2 linked regions of the Rhodopseudomonas palustris genome follow. The main gene of each other region encodes a partner of the protein of the gene in region 2 in a complex. Links are inferred from orthologs where the notes say so. Each region holds a gene or a part of one and is shown on either strand. Other genes may lie near its edges.

The links.
Region 1: the proteins of mfd (region 2) and uvrA are in contact, whole or in part, in a crystal structure (PDB 4DFC), measured with the Escherichia coli proteins. The link is inferred for Rhodopseudomonas palustris from one-to-one orthologs.

Annotation. Positions count from the first base shown.
Region 1 is NZ_CP058907.1:3,102,856-3,111,322, forward strand. Bases 427-3,976 are described here. They hold uvrA (excinuclease ABC subunit UvrA), read left to right. Parts: upstream 427-758; coding sequence 759-3,776; downstream 3,777-3,976. Other genes in these bases: HZF03_RS14190 (outer membrane protein), read left to right, coding at 427-451. Also shown: more of HZF03_RS14190, read left to right, coding at 1-426; HZF03_RS14200 (hypothetical protein), read left to right, coding at 4,386-4,922; HZF03_RS14205 (hypothetical protein), read left to right, coding at 5,079-5,453; HZF03_RS14210 (DUF5615 family PIN-like protein), read right to left, coding at 5,583-5,834; HZF03_RS14215 (DUF433 domain-containing protein), read right to left, coding at 5,837-6,091; HZF03_RS14220 (potassium channel family protein), read left to right, coding at 6,211-6,987; HZF03_RS14225 (DUF3828 domain-containing protein), read left to right, coding at 7,025-7,579; HZF03_RS14230 (GNAT family N-acetyltransferase), read left to right, coding at 7,876-8,166; HZF03_RS14235 (PaaI family thioesterase), read left to right, coding at 8,299-8,467. UniProt on the Escherichia coli protein: The UvrABC repair system catalyzes the recognition and processing of DNA lesions. UvrA is an ATPase and a DNA-binding protein. A damage recognition complex composed of 2 UvrA and 2 UvrB subunits scans DNA for abnormalities.
Region 2 is NZ_CP058907.1:2,910,285-2,919,302, reverse strand. The notes cover bases 2,857-6,957. They hold mfd (transcription-repair coupling factor), read right to left. Parts: upstream 6,576-6,957; coding sequence 3,057-6,575; downstream 2,857-3,056. Other genes in these bases: HZF03_RS13235 (FAD assembly factor SdhE), read right to left, coding at 6,572-6,862; HZF03_RS13245 (nucleotidyl cyclase domain-containing protein), read left to right, coding at 2,857-2,913. Outside these bases: HZF03_RS13255 (extracellular solute-binding protein), read left to right, coding at 1-92; HZF03_RS13250 (AMP-binding protein), read left to right, coding at 97-1,632; more of HZF03_RS13245, read left to right, coding at 1,681-2,856; ATP-dependent DNA helicase RecG, read left to right, coding at 7,017-9,018. UniProt on the Escherichia coli protein: Couples transcription and DNA repair by recognizing RNA polymerase (RNAP) stalled at DNA lesions. Mediates ATP-dependent release of RNAP and its truncated transcript from the DNA, and recruitment of nucleotide excision repair machinery to the damaged site.

The sequences.
Region 1 (8,467 bases), 190 kb from region 2 along the record:
CGAGGCGCAGGGTAACTGGGCTGACTTCAAGGGCTCGAACGTCAACCAGCTCGGCGGCGGTTTGACCACCAACCAGACCAAGGTCGACGCATTCGGCCTGTTCACCGCTCGCGTGGGCTACGCCTGGAGCAACGCTTTGCTCTACGTGAAGGGCGGTGCTGCGGTTACCAGCGACAAGTACACCCGGTTCCGGACCGCGACCGGCGTTTTTAACGACGACGCTAGCGAGACCCGCTGGGGCGCGACCGTCGGCACCGGCCTCGAATACGGCTTCACCCCGAACTGGTCGTTCGCCGTCGAATACGACCACCTGTTCCTGGGCGGCCGCGACCTCACCTTCTCGCCGGTCCTCCCCAACGTCTCCAACGTCTCTCACATCAAGCAGGACGTCGATGTCGTCACCGCCCGCATCAACTATCGCTGGGGCGGCCCGATCGTCGCGCGCTACTGAGCTTCGCGGCGTCTGATTCCAGTCCCGCTTGCGGAAGGCCGGCCTCGCGCCGGCCTTTTCCATTTCGGACCTGGGCCGCAGACTGGCGCTGGCCGCAGCCGACTGCGGCAAGGCCATCGTGCTTGCGTGGGGCCCGGCGCCCCCGCCCCACCCTCCGACGGCCAACAATCCGGTTGATGGACGCGCTCAGCCTCTGGCAATCGCGTCGCGTTCTTCCTATGTTCCAGCTTCAGCCCCAACCGGCGCAAGCCCCGGAAGCTCCGGCGCGCGCCCCAACCGGCGCGTTGTCGCGCGTCTGGACATCCGCATGGACGAAGTGATCAAGGCCAAGCGTCAGACCCCCGCGGCCTCGAGCCGGACCGCCATCACCATTCGCGGCGCCCGCGAGCACAACCTCAAGAACGTTGACGTCACCATCCCGCGCGACAAGCTCGTGGTGTTCACGGGCCTGTCCGGCTCCGGCAAGTCGTCGCTGGCGTTCGACACCATCTACGCCGAAGGCCAGCGCCGCTACGTCGAGTCGCTGTCGGCCTATGCCCGGCAATTCCTCGAGATGATGCAGAAGCCGGATGTCGACCAGATCGATGGCCTGTCGCCTGCGATCTCGATCGAACAGAAGACCACCTCGAAGAACCCGCGCTCGACCGTCGGCACTGTCACCGAGATCTACGACTACATGCGCCTCTTATGGGCGCGCGTCGGCGTGCCCTACTCGCCCGCAACCGGCCTGCCGATCGAGAGCCAGACCGTGTCGCAGATGGTCGACCGCGTGCTGGCGCTGCCGGAAGGCACGCGGCTGTATCTGCTGGCGCCGGTGGTGCGCGGCCGCAAGGGCGAGTACCGCAAAGAACTCGCCGACTGGCTCAAGAAGGGCTTCCAGCGCGTCAAGATCGACGGCGCGTTCCACGAGCTCGCCGAAGCGCCGGTGCTCGACAAGAAATTCCCGCACGACATCGACGTCGTGGTCGACCGCATCGTGGTGCGCCCCGACATCGGCCAGCGTCTCGCCGAGAGTTTTGAAACCGCGCTGAAGCTCGCCGAAGGGCTCGCGGTAATCGAATATGCTGACGCGCCCGCCGCGCCACCGGCAGCCGAGCCCGGTCAGGACGAGCCCGCCGACAAGAAGAAAAAGGCCGACAAGAAGGTCGCCAAGATCCACGACAAGAGCGGCGCCGAACGCATCCTGTTTTCGGAGAAATTCGCCTGCCCGGTGTCCGGCTTCACCATTCCGGAGATCGAACCCAGACTGTTTTCGTTCAACAACCCCTACGGCGCCTGCCCCGAATGCGGCGGCCTCGGCATCGAGCAGCATATCGACGCCGATCTCGTCGTGCCCGACAAGGAGCTCACACTCCGCAAGGGTGCGATCGCGCCGTGGGCGAAATCGTCCTCGCCGTACTATGTGCAGACGCTGACCGCGCTCGGTAAGCACTACAAGTTCACGCTCGACACCAAGTGGAAGGACCTGCCTAAGAAGGTCCAGAACGTCCTACTGCACGGCTCCGGCGACGACGAGATCAAATTCTCCTACGAAGACGGGGTGCGTTCCTACGACACCAAGAAGCCGTTCGAGGGCGTCGTCACCAATATCGAACGCCGCTTCCGTGAGACCGAGAGCGAGTGGGCGCGCGAGGAGCTCGGCAAGTACTTCTCCGACGTGCCGTGCGACGCCTGCCACGGCCATCGCCTCAAGCCCGAGGCGCTGTGCGTCAAGGTCGGCGGCAAGCATATCGGCGAAGTCTCCGAGCTGTCGGTCAAGGCAGCCGGCGATTGGTTCGCCTCCGTGCCGAAGCTGCTCAACACCCAGCAGAACGAGATCGCCGTCCGTATCCTGAAGGAGATCCGCGACCGCCTCAGCTTCCTGCTCGACGTCGGCCTCAACTATCTGACGCTGTCGCGCTCATCCGGCACGCTGTCGGGCGGCGAAAGCCAGCGCATCCGCCTCGCCTCGCAAATCGGCAGCGGCCTCACCGGCGTGCTCTACGTGCTCGACGAGCCGTCGATCGGCCTGCACCAGCGCGACAATGCCCGGCTGCTCGACACCCTGAAGCGGCTGCGCGACCTCGGCAACACCGTGATTGTGGTCGAGCACGACGAGGACGCCATCCTGCTCGCCGACCATGTGCTCGATATCGGCCCCGGCGCCGGCGTCCATGGCGGCCACATCATCGCCCAAGGCACGCCGGCCGAGATCATGCGCAATCCGAAGTCGCTGACCGGCAAATATCTCACCGGCGAATTGTCGGTGCCGGTGCCGGAACGCCGGCCGCCGAACCATCGCCGCACCCTCAAGCTGGTCAACGCCCGCGGCAACAATCTCAAGAACGTCACCGCCGAGATTCCGCTCGGCCTGTTCACCTGCGTCACCGGCGTCTCCGGCGGCGGCAAGTCGACGCTTTTGATCGACACCTTCTACAAGGCGATCGCGCGCAAGCTGAACAACGCCAGCGAGCCGCCGGCACCGTACGACCGGATCGAGGGCCTCGAGCACATCGACAAGATCATCGACATCGACCAGTCGCCGATCGGCCGCACCCCGCGCAGTAACCCCGCGACGTACACCGGCGCGTTCACGCCGATCCGCGAGTGGTTCGCCGGCCTGCCGGAATCCAAAGCGCGCGGCTACGAGCCGGGCCGGTTCTCGTTCAACGTCAAGGGTGGCCGCTGCGAGGCCTGCCAGGGCGATGGCGTCATCAAGATCGAGATGCACTTCCTGCCCGACGTTTACGTCACCTGCGATGTTTGCAAAGGAAAACGCTACAACCGCGAAACGCTCGACGTGCTGTTCAAGGGCAAGTCGATCGCCGATGTGCTCGACATGACGGTCGAGGAAGCCGCCGAGTTCTTCAAGGCGGTGCCGCGCGTCCGCGAGACCTTCAAGACGCTGCAGCGTGTCGGCCTCGACTACATCCATGTCGGCCAGCAGGCGACCACATTGAGCGGCGGCGAAGCCCAGCGCGTCAAGCTTGCCAAGGAGCTGAGCAAGCGCGCCACGGGACGTACCCTCTACATTCTCGACGAGCCGACCACGGGCCTACATTTTCACGACGTCGCCAAGCTGCTCGAAGTGCTGCACGAGCTGGTGGCACAGGGCAATACGGTGGTGGTGATCGAGCACAATCTCGAAGTCATCAAAACCGCCGACTGGGTCATCGACCTCGGCCCCGAAGGCGGCGACGGCGGCGGCGAAATCGTCGCCTGGGGCCCGCCGGAAGATATCGTCAAGGCACCGCGGAGCTACACGGGCAAGTTTCTGAAGCCGGTGTTGGAGAAGAAGGGGCCGGCGAAAGCGACGAAGCGGAAGACGGACGAGGCGGCGGAGTGAGGCTGGCGCAATGAGCAACACCCTGGCTAAGGTTCAGGCGCTCGTTGCGAAAGGAGCCTTTTTCATTTCCAACCACGGATTCGACGAACTTGCAGACGATGATATCTCTGCACGAAGATGTCTTCGTTGGCGCGCAATCGACCGGAGTCGTCGAGGATTATCCGGAGGCCGGGCGCGGACCAAGCGATCTGGTTCTCCAGCGCGACCGGCGAGATTAGCCGATCCACGTTGTTGGGGCATCCCGAAAGGATCGCCGAATCCAGCCCCTATTGATCACTGCGTATCGGCCCGACCCGGCACGATGGTCGCCAGATTTCAGGAGGCGAGTGAATCGATGAGAAGCACCGTCAAGCTCGTCCGCGAGGGACGATACGCCGTGGAGGTCCCCGTCACTTTGATTGATGACGATACCGCCTGGTCACCCTACTTGACGCCCTGAAGTTCGACGCAGTACGGCTCCCGCTGAAGGCTGGCGACATCGACTCTGCGGCCAAGTACGGCCGCGTGTTTGAGCTCACGCCGGTCGCTGCCGGTTAATGCTTGTATCCTGGCCAGGTCGAGATTTAAATGGGAGTCATTGAGTAATCCGATAGCGAAGGGCCACGTTGCATGCTCTCTGTGACAACGGGACGGAGATTACTCCTGACGATCTTGCTGTTAGCCCTTGCACCGCCTTTCTGGTCGGAGCTTGTTCTCTATCTTGCCAAAGACTCTCGGTTAGGCTGCGGACTAGCGGCTTACTCTTCTACTGTATGGCCTTCGCTGAACGAAGAAATAACTGTCGTTAGAACACTTCTGCCTCGCGACGAGTGCGCTTTCGTTCTTTTGAAATCCACCAACCTGTTTCTCTCGGGAGCGATCGCCCTGATATTCGTGGCTATCTTCCTTCGCAGTTTCCATCCGAGCGAAGATCTGCTGTTTTTAAGCATGCAGAAGACGTCTCTATTCCTTATGATTTGCGGCGTGGCTTGTTTTTTCGTGTTTCGCTCGTACGCGATCTTCAATTTGACCGTGGCTGAAGCGACGCCGCTCCGACGTCACATGTTGCTGCGAACGTCGATCATGTCTCCCATCGTCGTAACAGATCTGGTGTTGCTGGGGCTGCTAACTCTGTTGGTGAGGAAGAACATGAAGGACTCTCGTTGAGCGACAAGTCAGGGTCGCCTGAGGAGAGCGAAGCCGCACCCGGCGCTTTGGTGCTTCCCGCATGTCGCTGCGCTCATTTGGGCTACCGCGCGGGACACTAGTCGTCGCACCGGAAATTGAATCGCCCTCCCGCCTATGCCCGTTTACACTCCCCACATGTCCCGCCTCACCTCCCTCACGCTCGCCGTCGCCCTCGCCCTGCTTCCCGTCGCCGCCTCTGCGGCTTCGCACAAGAAGCACGCCAAGCGGGCGCAGGGGTATGGCTTCCTGCCCGGCTATGTGCAGCCGCCGAACAACGCTGTGCCGCTGTACATGCAGAAGCTGTCGCCGGCGCAGCGCGCGCTGCTGCGGCCAAAGCGGCCATGGTACATTGACCCGACACCGGACTATTATCGCTGGAACGGCCCCTGGAGCGGTGAGTGGCGCTATCCTGGCCGCGCCGGATTCTATCGCGGCCGCTATAATGGCGGCAGCTTCGGGCCGTGCTGGACCCAGACGCCGATCGGGCCGGTCTGGAATTGCGGGCGATAGCCCTGTTGGCGCTCTTGTTCATCTCGCGGGCCGCAGCGGCCGCACGCGCATGCGGGCTTCCTCGACCACGACATAGCGACCGAACAGATCGGCGCCGTGACGCGTGATGGCCTCCCTCAAGCGGACCGCCTACAGCTTCGCATTGGTCGGATCTATCCGGAGCAACACCAGGCCAGGGACGGCGCGGCCAAATCGAACGGTCAGTTCGCCGAAATCCTTGTCTTCGGTCAGCAACAACCGGCCATCGGTGGCAGCCATGGTGACGACGTCTGCATCGCTCATTCCTGCGGCCATCTCGGCGACGTACAGCACATCATGGCCATCGGCCCGCAACGCGGCAACCAACGAGGCGGACACGCACTCATCGGCCAGCCATCGCATGGTCAGCCGAAGATGACGTCTTGGTCTGCCAGATAATCGGCCGCGAAGGTCTGCACGGCGAGAATGTCATCGGCCGTCAGCCGCGGATGATCGGCGATGATCTCGGCCGTGGAGAGACCCGCACCGAGCTTGCGCAGGATCATTTCCACCGGGATGCGCGTGCCGCGGACAACCGGCTTGCCGCCCATTACCTCGGGATTGATGTCTATCCGTTCATGTCGCATGGCGCAGACCGCAGCTTGCTCGTGAGTAAGCATAGCATAGTCCACCGCGATTGCCACGGATGCGGGTTTGACCGCCTTCGGCCCGGGCGACCGCCCTGCCGCTCCGTTAACGCCCATTGCCTCCGCTACCCCTCCCAGGCCAATAATCGGCCATGACGCTGCACGATGTCCGATTAGCCGTTCGGCGGCTGTACGACGGCGCGACTCCGCGCGGGGTGGCGTTTCGCTATGGCCTGCTGGTGTTCGACGTCGTCACCATCGTGTTCATCGTCGGCACGTCGTTTCTGCCGCCCAATCCGGTCGTCGAGGCGCTGGATACCGGGTTCGGCGTGCTGATCATGATCGACTTCCTGGCGCGACTGTATGCCAGCCGCGGGCCGATGCGGGAGTTCGGCCGGCTCGCGACTTGGACCGACCTGGTGGCGATCGGCTCGTTCCTGGCGCCGCTCCCCGGCGAGGGCGCCGGATTCCTGCGGATTCTGCGCACGCTACGCGCGTTCCAGGACTATCAGATGCTGACCCGGCTGCGCAGCGACAGCACTTTCTTCCGCCACCACGAGGAGGTGGTGATCGCGGTGGCGCGGCTGGCGGTGTTCATCTTCGTGATGACAGCGATCGTGTTCGAGACCCAGCGGTTCAGCAATCCGCAGATCGCCAACTACGCGGACGCGCTGTACTTCACCGTCACCGCGCTGACCACGACCGGGTTCGGCGACATCACCCTGCCCGGCACCCTGGGGCGGATGATCAGCGTGGTGATCATGATCTTCGGCGTGACGCTATTCTTCAATCTGGCGCGGGCGCTGATCAGCCCGAACAAGGTGCGCTTTCCCTGCCCAACCTGCGGCCTACAGCGCCACGACATCGATGCGGTGCATTGCAAGGCGTGCGGCACCGTGCTGAATATTCCAGACGAGGGCCGTGACTGAGCCTGTGTTGCGATCCTCGCTATCGACAGGATCCGCCATGCTCACCCGCCGCTCCGCCTTCGCTTCACTCGCCTATCTCGCCGCCGCTGTTGCGCTGCCCACTGTCGCGCTTGCGCAGGCGCCGGCCCAGCCGACCGTTGCGGCACCGGCCAAACCGGCGACGACCGATCCCGCGGCGCTGCTGACCAGGCTCTACAAAGCGGCCGCCAAGGACAATGCCGGCGGCGCCTTCGTCAACAACGCCAAGGAGCGCGGCAAGTATCTGTCGAAGTCGCTCGCTGCCCTCTGGACCAAGGCCGAGGCCAAGGTGCCGCAAGGCGAGATCGGACCGATCGATTTCGATCCGGTGAGCAATTCGCAGGATCCGGACATCAAGTCGTTCGTCATCAAGGCCGAGAGCCAGGACGATGCCCACGCCACGCTGGCGGTGGCGCTGATCGGCAGCCAGCCGCGCAAGGTCGCCGGGGATAGCGTGATCCGTTACGAGCTGGTGCGCGACGGCACGTCGTGGCGGATCGACGACATTCGCGGCAGCGTTGATGGTCAGACCTGGTCGGTGCGGCAGATGCTCGAGGCCTCGCTTAAGAACTAGAGGCCTCGCTTAAGAACTAATCGAATCCGCCGGCGTTGCCACTCCGCGCCATGATGATCGTGGTGCGGTGACGCACACGCCTCACGCGCTTAAGGCCGTCGCCTCCGGGATTGTCCGGGTTGCGCGGCGCAGCGCGGTGTGGCCTTACCCTGCACCATCCACAGTGGCCTGCGTCGCAACGACGCCGCGCTTGCCACCTCGCCGTCCCCTTGACATCAACGGGGCCGGCATCACCTGACAGCCAACGGCACACCGGCTCTCGCCGGCGTACCGGACTTTGAAATTGAGGAGACGTCATGAGCGGGACTACGGCCGCAGCCAACGTGCGCGACAACAAGGCGCTGAACCGCTTCGAACTGGACGCCCATGGCGAGATCGCGTTCGCGAATTATCGCCGCACAGGCGGCCGCGTCGTCATCACCCACACCGAGACCCCGCCGCCGCTGCGCGGCCGTGGCATCGCCTCGCGCCTGGTGCGCGGCGCGCTCGATCTGATCCGTGCCGAGGGCGCCAAGGTCAGCGCCGGCTGCGGCTTCGTCGCCGATTTTCTCGACGCGCATCCGGAATACGCCGACCTCACTGCCTGAGATCTCAGCCGGGCCGCTTGCTGCGGTCCGGCAATTGCCCACGGCCGCGGGCTGTGGCATCGGTTCCACTGTGCGCGGCACGCCGGTCCAGCCAGTGACCTCCTGCGGCCGCGCTCCGCAGGAGCCGACAACATGACCGTTTCGCCGCCGCCGGGCTTTCAACCATTCGCCGTTCAGGACGGCTATATCGGTACCAACGGCCCGTATTACTGGCGGCAGAGCGGCGACGGACAGCCGGAATTCGGCTTCCTCAGCGACGACCGCCACGGCAATCCCAACGGCGTGCTGCATGGCGGCGCGC
Region 2 (9,018 bases):
GTTTAGAACGTCCAAAGGCCACTGCCCTGACGGGTTATCTTCCCGAAACATGGTGGTATCGGCCGCCGCCGCAGCAACCGCCGCAGAGGTGATCCCGTGAGCCCGCCCAACACCTCGCCGACGCTCGACGGACTGTTTCGCCGCACCCTCGCCCGTCAGCCGGACACGATCGCGTTGATCGATCCGCCGGACAAGCAGCGCATCACCGGGCAGCCGCCGCGGCGCATGACCTACGCCGAGGCCGACCGCGCCATCTCGGCGCTGGCCGCGCATTTCGTCACCGCCGGACTGCCGAGCAATTCGGTGATCGCGGTGCACCTGCCGAACACCATCGAGTTTCCGCTCACGGTGCTTGCGGCGCATCGCGCCGGCCTCGTGGTCGCGCTGCTGCCGCAGCTCTGGCGCCATGCCGATCTCACCGCGGCGCTGAACCGCACCGGCGCGCGGGCAATCGTATCGACACGCTGGATCGACGGCGTCAGCCACTCTGATCTGGCCATGAACGCTGCGGCGGAAGCCTTTTCGATCCGTCACGTCTGCGGCTTCGGCGACGACCTGCCCGAAGGCATGGCCTCGCTCGACGCCGCGATGGCCGACACGACGGCATTGCCGCCGGCGCCGGGCCCGCAGGAAGCCCGCCGCGCCGCAGTGATCTCGTTCGACACCACCGGCGACGGCGTCCGCGCGATCCCGCGCAGCCATCTGCATCTGATCGCGGGCGGCCTGGTGGTCTTCCTCGAAAGCGCGATTCCGCAGGGTGCGGTGATGCTGTCGGCACAGACGCCGGCGACGTTCGCGGGGCTCGCCTCGTCGATGGTGACGTGGCTGCTCAGCGGCGGCACGCTGGCGCTGCATCATCCCTTCGATGACGCGGTACTGGAGCGACAGATCGTCGACCTCGGCTGTCAGGCCCTGGTCGCACCGGCCCCCCTTGCTCTCCGTCTCGGCGAAGCTGGACTCACAGCGCAGGCTCCGTCGCTGCGCAGCGTGGTCGGCCTGTGGCGCGCCCCCGAACAGGTCGCATCCAGTCCGAACTGGATCGGCACGCCGGCCAACTTCACCGACATCTATCTGTTCGGCGAAGCCGGATTGTTCGGCGCCCAGCGTGCAGCGGACGGTACGCCGGCGGCCATCATGCCGGGACCGCACACCGCGCCCCGTGATCATGCCGGCGGTTCGACGGCAGGCGAAATCCTGATTACGCCGAAAGGCACGCTCGGGCTGCGCGGCCCGATGGTGACGCTCGCCGCCTATGCGCCGTTGCCACCACTCAACAGCTCGATCCCGATGGCGCCGCCGCCGGACTTCGTCGACACCGGCTATGCGGCGCGGCTCGACCGAGCCACCGGTGCGGTGTGCATCACCGCTCCGCCTGCCGGGGTGATGGCGGTCGGCGGCTATCGCTTTCTCGCCCAGGACCTGCAGGAATGGGCAAAGCGGCTCGGCCAGGGCGCGCTGCTCACGGCGCTGCCGGACCGGCTCAGCGGCTACCGCCTTGCAGGACGCGCACAGGACAACTCCAGAGCTCGTGAAGCACTTGCAGAACTCGGCCTAAACCCTTTGATGGTCGAAGCCTTCCGCGACGCTCCGAAGGTCGATGAAAACCGCGCATCGACGTTGACGCCGCATTAACAGCGACGGCTTACGGTTTCCGCCTCGACCGCGGGAGCCGTTCTTGGAATGTCGTACCACGCGCCTATCCTCGTCGTAACCGACGATGAAAGTTCGCCGACCCTCGCAGCACTGACGGACGCCCAACTGTTTCCAGTGCTGGCCTCGTCGTGGCCGGAGGCTGGTGAGGCGGTCGGCCGCCTGCGCCCGTCGGCCGTGGTCGCCGATGGCGGTGCGCCCGCCAGGTCCCTTGAGGCAATCGCCCGCCAGATCGGTTTGCTGCAACCTTACGTGCCACTGATCGCGATCGGGACCGATGGCGGCCTGCCCGACAACGTGATGCCGTTCAGCGCCGATCCGGGCGAGCTGATCCATCTGGCGCCCCGGCTGCGGGCCGCGCTCAGGGTGCGAACTTTGCACGCCACGGCGATGCGGCGCCTGACGGATCCGAGCGGCCTCACCGAACTGTCCGACCACGATCCGCTGCAAGACGCGACCGTTCTGCTGATCGGCCGCGGCGCCGCCTATCCGGCGCTGTCGGTCGCACTCGGCGAACGCGTCGGGGTGGTCGGCGCGCTGTCGATCGAAGCTGCCGCCAAGCATCTCAACGCCCGCGATCTCGACGGCATCGTGCTGGCCGAGGGTTTCAGCCCGCGCGTGGTCGATGCCTTTCTCACCGTGCTGTCGGAAGACACCCGGTTCCGGCATCTGCCGATCGTGGTCGGCGTTCCGGCACCGCACAGCAGCTTCGAGCTGCCCAATCTCGAATTCGTCGATGGCGATCCGGCGCAGATCGTCGGCGCTGCGCTGCCGCTGGTGCGCCAGCACGCCTTCGAGGCCAGGCTCACCCGCACGCTGGCTTCGCTCGATGCCGGCGGCCTGCTCGATCCTCGCACCGGGCTTCTCACCGAGGCTGCGTTCGAGCGCGACTTCGCGACCGCTGTGTATCAGGCCCAGACCCGCGGCGAAGGCCTGTCGGTCGCGCGCTTCGTCCTGCACCGTGCCGATCGGCGAGCGGTGAACGACGCCGCACGGATCATCAGTCGGCTGATGCGTAAGATGGACTTCGGCACGCTGCAGACCGACGGCACGCTGCTGGTGGTGTTCGCTGCGACCGACCTGCGCAACGCCCAGGCGATCGCCCGGCGGCTCAGCAGCGTGATCAAGCAGACCGCCCACAGCGCGCGGCGCGAGGCCCGGATCGATCCCGACGTCAGCGTCGCGACCCTGATGCCGGACGAATCCGCCCGCGCCATCCTGACCCGCGTCGTGCAGCAGGATCGCCGCCGCGCTGCGTCGTGAGAACCTCGCGCTGATCGCGATCTCCATCATTGCGAGCCGAAGGCAAAGCAATCCAGAGGCTCCATACACAGTATCTGGATTGCTTCGTCGGCTTCGCCTCCTCGAAATGACGGCTGCGAAGACCTACGGACGACGACGAAAGATCACGCCGCCTTGCGGTTCTCGGCGAGGTCCGCGAGCTGCTTGAGGATGTCGGTCGTTCCCATCAGTCGCTCTTCCGGCGTCTCCCAGACCTGGAAGAACACCACCTTCATGTCGGGCCGCACCTTGGCCGCGTCGCCGTGGCGCTTGATGAAGAACACCAGCTTGTCCGGTTGCGCGAAGGCGTTGTCGCGGAAGGTGATGACCACGCCCTTCGGGCCGGCGTCGACCTTCTCGACATTGGCGCGACGGCAATACGCCTTGATGGCCGCGATCTTGAACAGATAGCGCACCTCGTCCGGCAGCGGCCCGAAACGGTCGCGCAGCTCGGCGGCGAAATTGTCGATCTCCTCGTCGGTGTCCAGATCGGCGAGCCGCCGGTACAGCGACAGCCGCACCGACAGATCGGCAACGAAGTCGTCCGGGATCAGCACCGGCATGCCGATGGTGATCTGCGGCGACCAGCGATCGGCGACCGGTTCGTCGACGATGCCGGCCTTGAGGTTGGTGATCGCCTCCTCCAGCATCTGCTGATACAGCTCGAAGCCGACTTCCTTGATGTGGCCGGACTGTTCCTCGCCGAGCAGATTGCCGGCGCCGCGAATGTCGAGGTCGTGCGATGCTAGCTGGAAGCCTGCGCCCAGCGTTTCCAGCGATTGCAGCACCTTCAGCCGGCGCTCCGCCTGCGCGGTGATGTTGTGCTGCGGCAGCGTGAACAGCGCATAGGCGCGCAGTTTCGACCGGCCGACGCGGCCGCGGAGCTGATACAATTGCGCCAGGCCGAACATGTCGGCGCGGTGCACGATCAGCGTATTGGCGTTCGGAATGTCGAGACCGGATTCGACGATCGTGGTCGACAGCAGGATGTCGAACTTGCCGTCGTAGAACGCCGACATGATGTCCTCGATCACCGCCGGCGGCATCTGGCCGTGCGCGACCGCGACCTTCATCTCCGGCACGTGCTTGTCGAGGAAGTCCTTCACCTCTGCGAGATCGTCGATCCGCGGCACGACATAGAACGCCTGACCGCCGCGATAGCGCTCGCGCAGCAACGCCTCGCGGATCATCAGCGGATCGTGCGGGGCAACGAAGGTGCGCACCGCGAGACGATCGACCGGCGGCGAGGCAATGATCGACAGGTCGCGCACCCCGGTCATGGCGAGCTGCAGCGTGCGCGGGATCGGCGTCGCGCTCAGCGTCAGCACGTGGACCTCGGAGCGCAGCTGCTTCAGTTTCTCCTTGTGGGTGACGCCGAAATGCTGCTCCTCGTCGACAATCACGAGGCCGAGATCCTTGAACTTGATCGACTTGCCCAGCAGCGCATGGGTGCCGACGACGATGTCGGTGGTGCCGTCGGCGATACCCTTCTTGACCTGCGACAGCTCCTTGGCAGAGACCAGCCGCGAGGCTTGGCCGACATTGACCGGGAAGCCGCGGAACCGCTCGGTGAAGGTCTTGGCGTGCTGTCGCGCCAGCAGCGTGGTCGGCACCACGACCGCCACCTGCTTGCCGTCGAGCGCCACGGCGAACGCCGCGCGCAGCGCCACTTCGGTCTTGCCGAAACCGACGTCGCCGCAGACCAGGCGGTCCATCGGCGTGCCCTTCTCCAGATCGCCGAGCGCTGCATTGATGGCAGCAAGCTGATCCTCGGTCTCGTCGTAGGGGAAGCGCGCGCAGAACTCGTCGTAGAGCTGCGGCTGGATCGGCAGCTTCGGCGCCTCGCGCAAGTGCCGTTCGGCCGCGACCTTGATCAGTTCTCCGGCGATCTGCCGGATGCGGTTCTTCAGCTTCGCCTTGCGCGCCTGCCAGCCGGAGCCGCCGAGCTTGTCGAGTTCGACCGTGGTGCCGTCGGAGCCATAGCGCGACAGCAGCTCGATGTTCTCGACCGGAAGAAACAGCTTGGTGTCGTTGGCGTAGTGCAGCTCGACGCAGTCGTGCGGCGCGCCGCCGACCTGAAGCGTCTGCAAGCCCACGAACCGGCCGATGCCGTGCTCGACATGCACCACGATGTCACCGGTCGAGAGGCTGGTGACCTCGGAGATGAAGTTGTCGAGCTTCTTGCTGGCCTTGCGCTGGCGTACCAGACGATCACCGAGCACGTCCTGCTCGGTGATCACTGCAAACGCATCGGTCTCGAAGCCGGACTCCAGCCCCACCACCGCCAGCATGGTTTCGTTGCGCGGCGTCGCCTGCACGGTGCGCCAAGAGTTGACGCTGGTGAGCGCGACCAGCTTGTGGTCCTTCAACATGCTCGCCATGCGGTCGCGCGAGCCTTCGCTCCACAGCGCGATCACCACCTTCTTGCGCGCGGCCTGCAGCGCATAGACGTGCGCCACCAGGGTCTCGAACACGTTGACGTTGGAGTCCGCCCGCTCCGGCGCGAAGTTACGCCCGGCCCGCGCACCGGCGTCGATGACGTTGCTAGTGTCTTCCGGCAGCGCGAACGGCGTCAGCCGCGCCAACGGCACGCCTTCCAGCCGCGCGGTCCACTCGCTGTCGGTAAGATAGAGTTGATCTGGCGGCAGCGGCTTGTAGATCGCGCCGGAGCCGGGCTGATCCATCGCTTCGCGGCGGGCATCGTAGTAATCGGCAATCTGCTTGAAGCGTTCCCGGGCGGCGTCTTCGCTTTGCGGCTCGATCGCGACCGGCGTTCCCTTCAGGTAATCGAACAGCGTGTCCATCCGCTCCTGGAACAGCGGCAGCCAATGCTCCATGCCGGGATGGCGGCGGCCTTCGCTGACCGCGGCGTAGAGCTGGTCGTCCGGATGCGGCGCGCCGAAGGTGGCGACGTAGCCCATGCGGAAGCGGCGGATGGTCTCGGTGACGAGCTGAAATTCCGACACCGGCACCAGATCCAGGCCGCGCATGGTGTGCAGCGTGCGCTGGGTTTCGGCATCGAAGGTGCGGATCGATTCGAGCTGATCACCGAAGAAATCGAAACGCACCGGCTGATCGAGGCCAGCGGGAAACAGGTCGAGGATGCCGCCTCGCACCGCGTATTCACCGGCCTCGCGCACCGTGGAGGCACGGCTGTAGCCGTTGTGTTCGAGCCAGGCGACGATCGACTCCATCGGCACGACGTTGCCGGGGGCGACCGACAGCGCCTGTGCGGAGACGATCTCGCGCACCGGCACCCGCTGCACGGCGGCGTTGACGGTGGTCAGGATGATCAGAGGCTTGTCGCTACCGGTGAGCCGCGACAGCTTCGCCAGCGTGGTGACGCGCTGCGCCAGAATGCCAGCGTGCGGCGAGACGCGGTCGTAAGGCTGGCAGTCCCAGGCCGGGAACTGCAACACGTCGAGGTCGGGCGCGAAGAACTCCAGGCTGCGCGCGAGCTGCTGCATCCGCGGGCCGTCACGGCAGATCACCGCGAGACTGACAGCCGGCGCCTTCGGCTTGGCCGCGATCGCGCGGGCCAAATCGGCGACGATCAGCCCCTCGGCGCCCTCGGCGACGTTGGCGAACGTCAACGCATTGCCGGGCGTCAGCTGCTCCGCGGGAGACCTGCTCGGAGTCTTCATACGGTGCCGTCCTGGTGGCCGTACGTCTTGATCCGCTCGAACAGCCCGCCTTTGAACTCGGCCGGCAGCGTGTCGCCGCCAGCGACCGCTGCGTAGAGGTCGTGATCGTTGACCTCGATCAGCCGCTCCAGCTCGTCCAGCTCGGCCTCCGACAGGGTGCCGATCTCGGCGTCGGCGAATTGGCCGAGAATCAGATCCATCTCGCGTGTGCCGCGATGCCAGCAGCGGAACAGAAGCCGCTTGCGGCGGTCGTCGAGCCCGCCGCTCGACCGTGTCGTGCCCGTCATGTCGAAATCCACCTCAACGCCAAAAGCCCGGACGTGCCGGGCGCGTTTGATATAGCCGCCAGCATCGCCGCTGTCAGCCCGCACGGACGCATTGCAATCGGCCGCAAATGCAGCCAACCCTGCGGGCACCGCCCATCCACCCCGCTTTGGTTCGATGCGCCCTGCTCTACTCAATCCGCTGTTCGCGCCGGTCACCAGCCTGACGGGCGTCGGGCCGAAACAGGACAAGCTGTTCCGCTATCTGCTGGATCGCGACGACACTCCGCGGCTGGCCGATTTGCTGCTGCATCTGCCGACCAGCGTGATCGACCGCCGCGCCCGGCCGAAGATTCGCGATGCGGTGCCGGGCACCGTGGTGACCCTGGAGGTCACGGTCGATCGCCACCGCGCGCCGCCGCCAGGCCGCTCGCGCGCGCCTTATCTGGTCTATGCCAGCGACGACACCGGCGACGTGGTGCTGACGTTCTTCCGCGCCAAGCCTGACTTTGTGCAGAAACTGCTGCCGGTCGGCGCCAAGCGCTACGTCTCCGGCACCGGCCAGCTCTACGATGGCACGCTGCAGATCGTGCATCCCGACCGCGTCGTTGACGAGGAAGGCTTCGCCAAGCTGCCGCAGATCGATCCGGTGTATCCGCTCACCGAGGGGCTGGCGATCGGCTCGCTGCGTCGCGCGGTGGCCCAGGCGCTGACCAAGCTGCCGGCGCTGCCGGAGTGGATCAGCCCCGAGGTGCTGCGGCGCTGCCGGTTTCCCTCGTTCGCCGATGCGCTGAAACACGTCCACATCCCGGATCAGCCAACCGACATTCTGCCGGACGGGCCGTATTGGTCGCGCCTTGCCTATGACGAACTGCTCGCCGGGCAGCTCGCCCTGGCGCTGGTGCGGGCGCAACTCCGTCGCCCGGCCGGCAGCCGCAACGCCGGCGATGGACGGCTGCGCCACAAGATCATCGACGCGCTGCCCTACGCGTTGACCAACTCGCAGCAGCAGGCCGCCGCGGCGATCGCCGAAGATCTGCGCCAACCGGTGCGGATGCTGCGATTGCTGCAGGGCGACGTGGGAAGCGGCAAGACCGTGGTGGCGCTGCTGGCGGCTGCAGCCGTCGCCGAGGCCGGCAAGCAGGCGGCGCTGATGGCGCCGACCGAAATCCTTGCCCGCCAGCATATCAAGACCATCGCGCCGCTCGCCGAACGCGCCGGAATGCAGGTCGCAATCCTCACCGGCCGCGAAAAAGGCAAGGAACGCCGAGAGATCCTGGAGCGGCTTGCCGCCGGCGAGATCGACTTTCTGGTCGGCACCCACGCGCTGATCCAGGACGACGTGATCTACAAATCGCTGGCGCTAGCCGTCGTTGATGAACAGCATCGCTTCGGCGTCCGCGAACGGCTGGCGCTGACCAGCAAGGGCGCCGATGTCGACGTGCTGGTGCTGTCGGCGACGCCGATTCCGCGAACACTGGTGCTGACTTACTTCGGCGACATGGACGTCTCGGAACTGCGCGAGAAGCCCGCCGGCCGCCAACCGATCGACACCCGTACGCTGTCCGACACGCGGCTGCCGGAAGTGATCGACGGCATCGGCCGTGCCATCGCCGCCGGCAAGCGGGTGTACTGGATCTGCCCGCTGGTGGAAGAATCCGAGAACGTCAAACTCACCGACGCCGAGCAACGTTTCGAATCGCTGCGACAGCGTTTCGGTGATCATCAGGTTGGGCTGGTGCACGGACGGATGCGCGGCAGCGACAAGGACCTCGTGATGGGCCAGTTCGCGCGCGGCGAAATCAGCGTGCTGGTCGCGACGACAGTTGTCGAAGTCGGCGTCGACGTGCCCGAAGCCAGCATCATGGTGATCGAAAACGCCGAGCGGTTCGGCCTGGCGCAGTTGCATCAGCTGCGCGGGCGGATCGGTCGCGGCAGCGAAGCCTCCACCTGCCTGCTGCTGTACCGCGAGCCGCTGGGTGAGCTTTCGGGGGCACGCTTGCGAGTGATCCGCGACACCACCGACGGTTTCCGGATCGCCGAGGAAGACCTGAAGCTTCGCGGCGAAGGCGACGTGCTCGGCACACGGCAGAGCGGCCTGCCCGGATACCGGATCGCGCGCTCAGAAGTTCACGCCCAGCTCATCACCCAGGCGCGCGACGAAGCGCTGCGCATCCTGA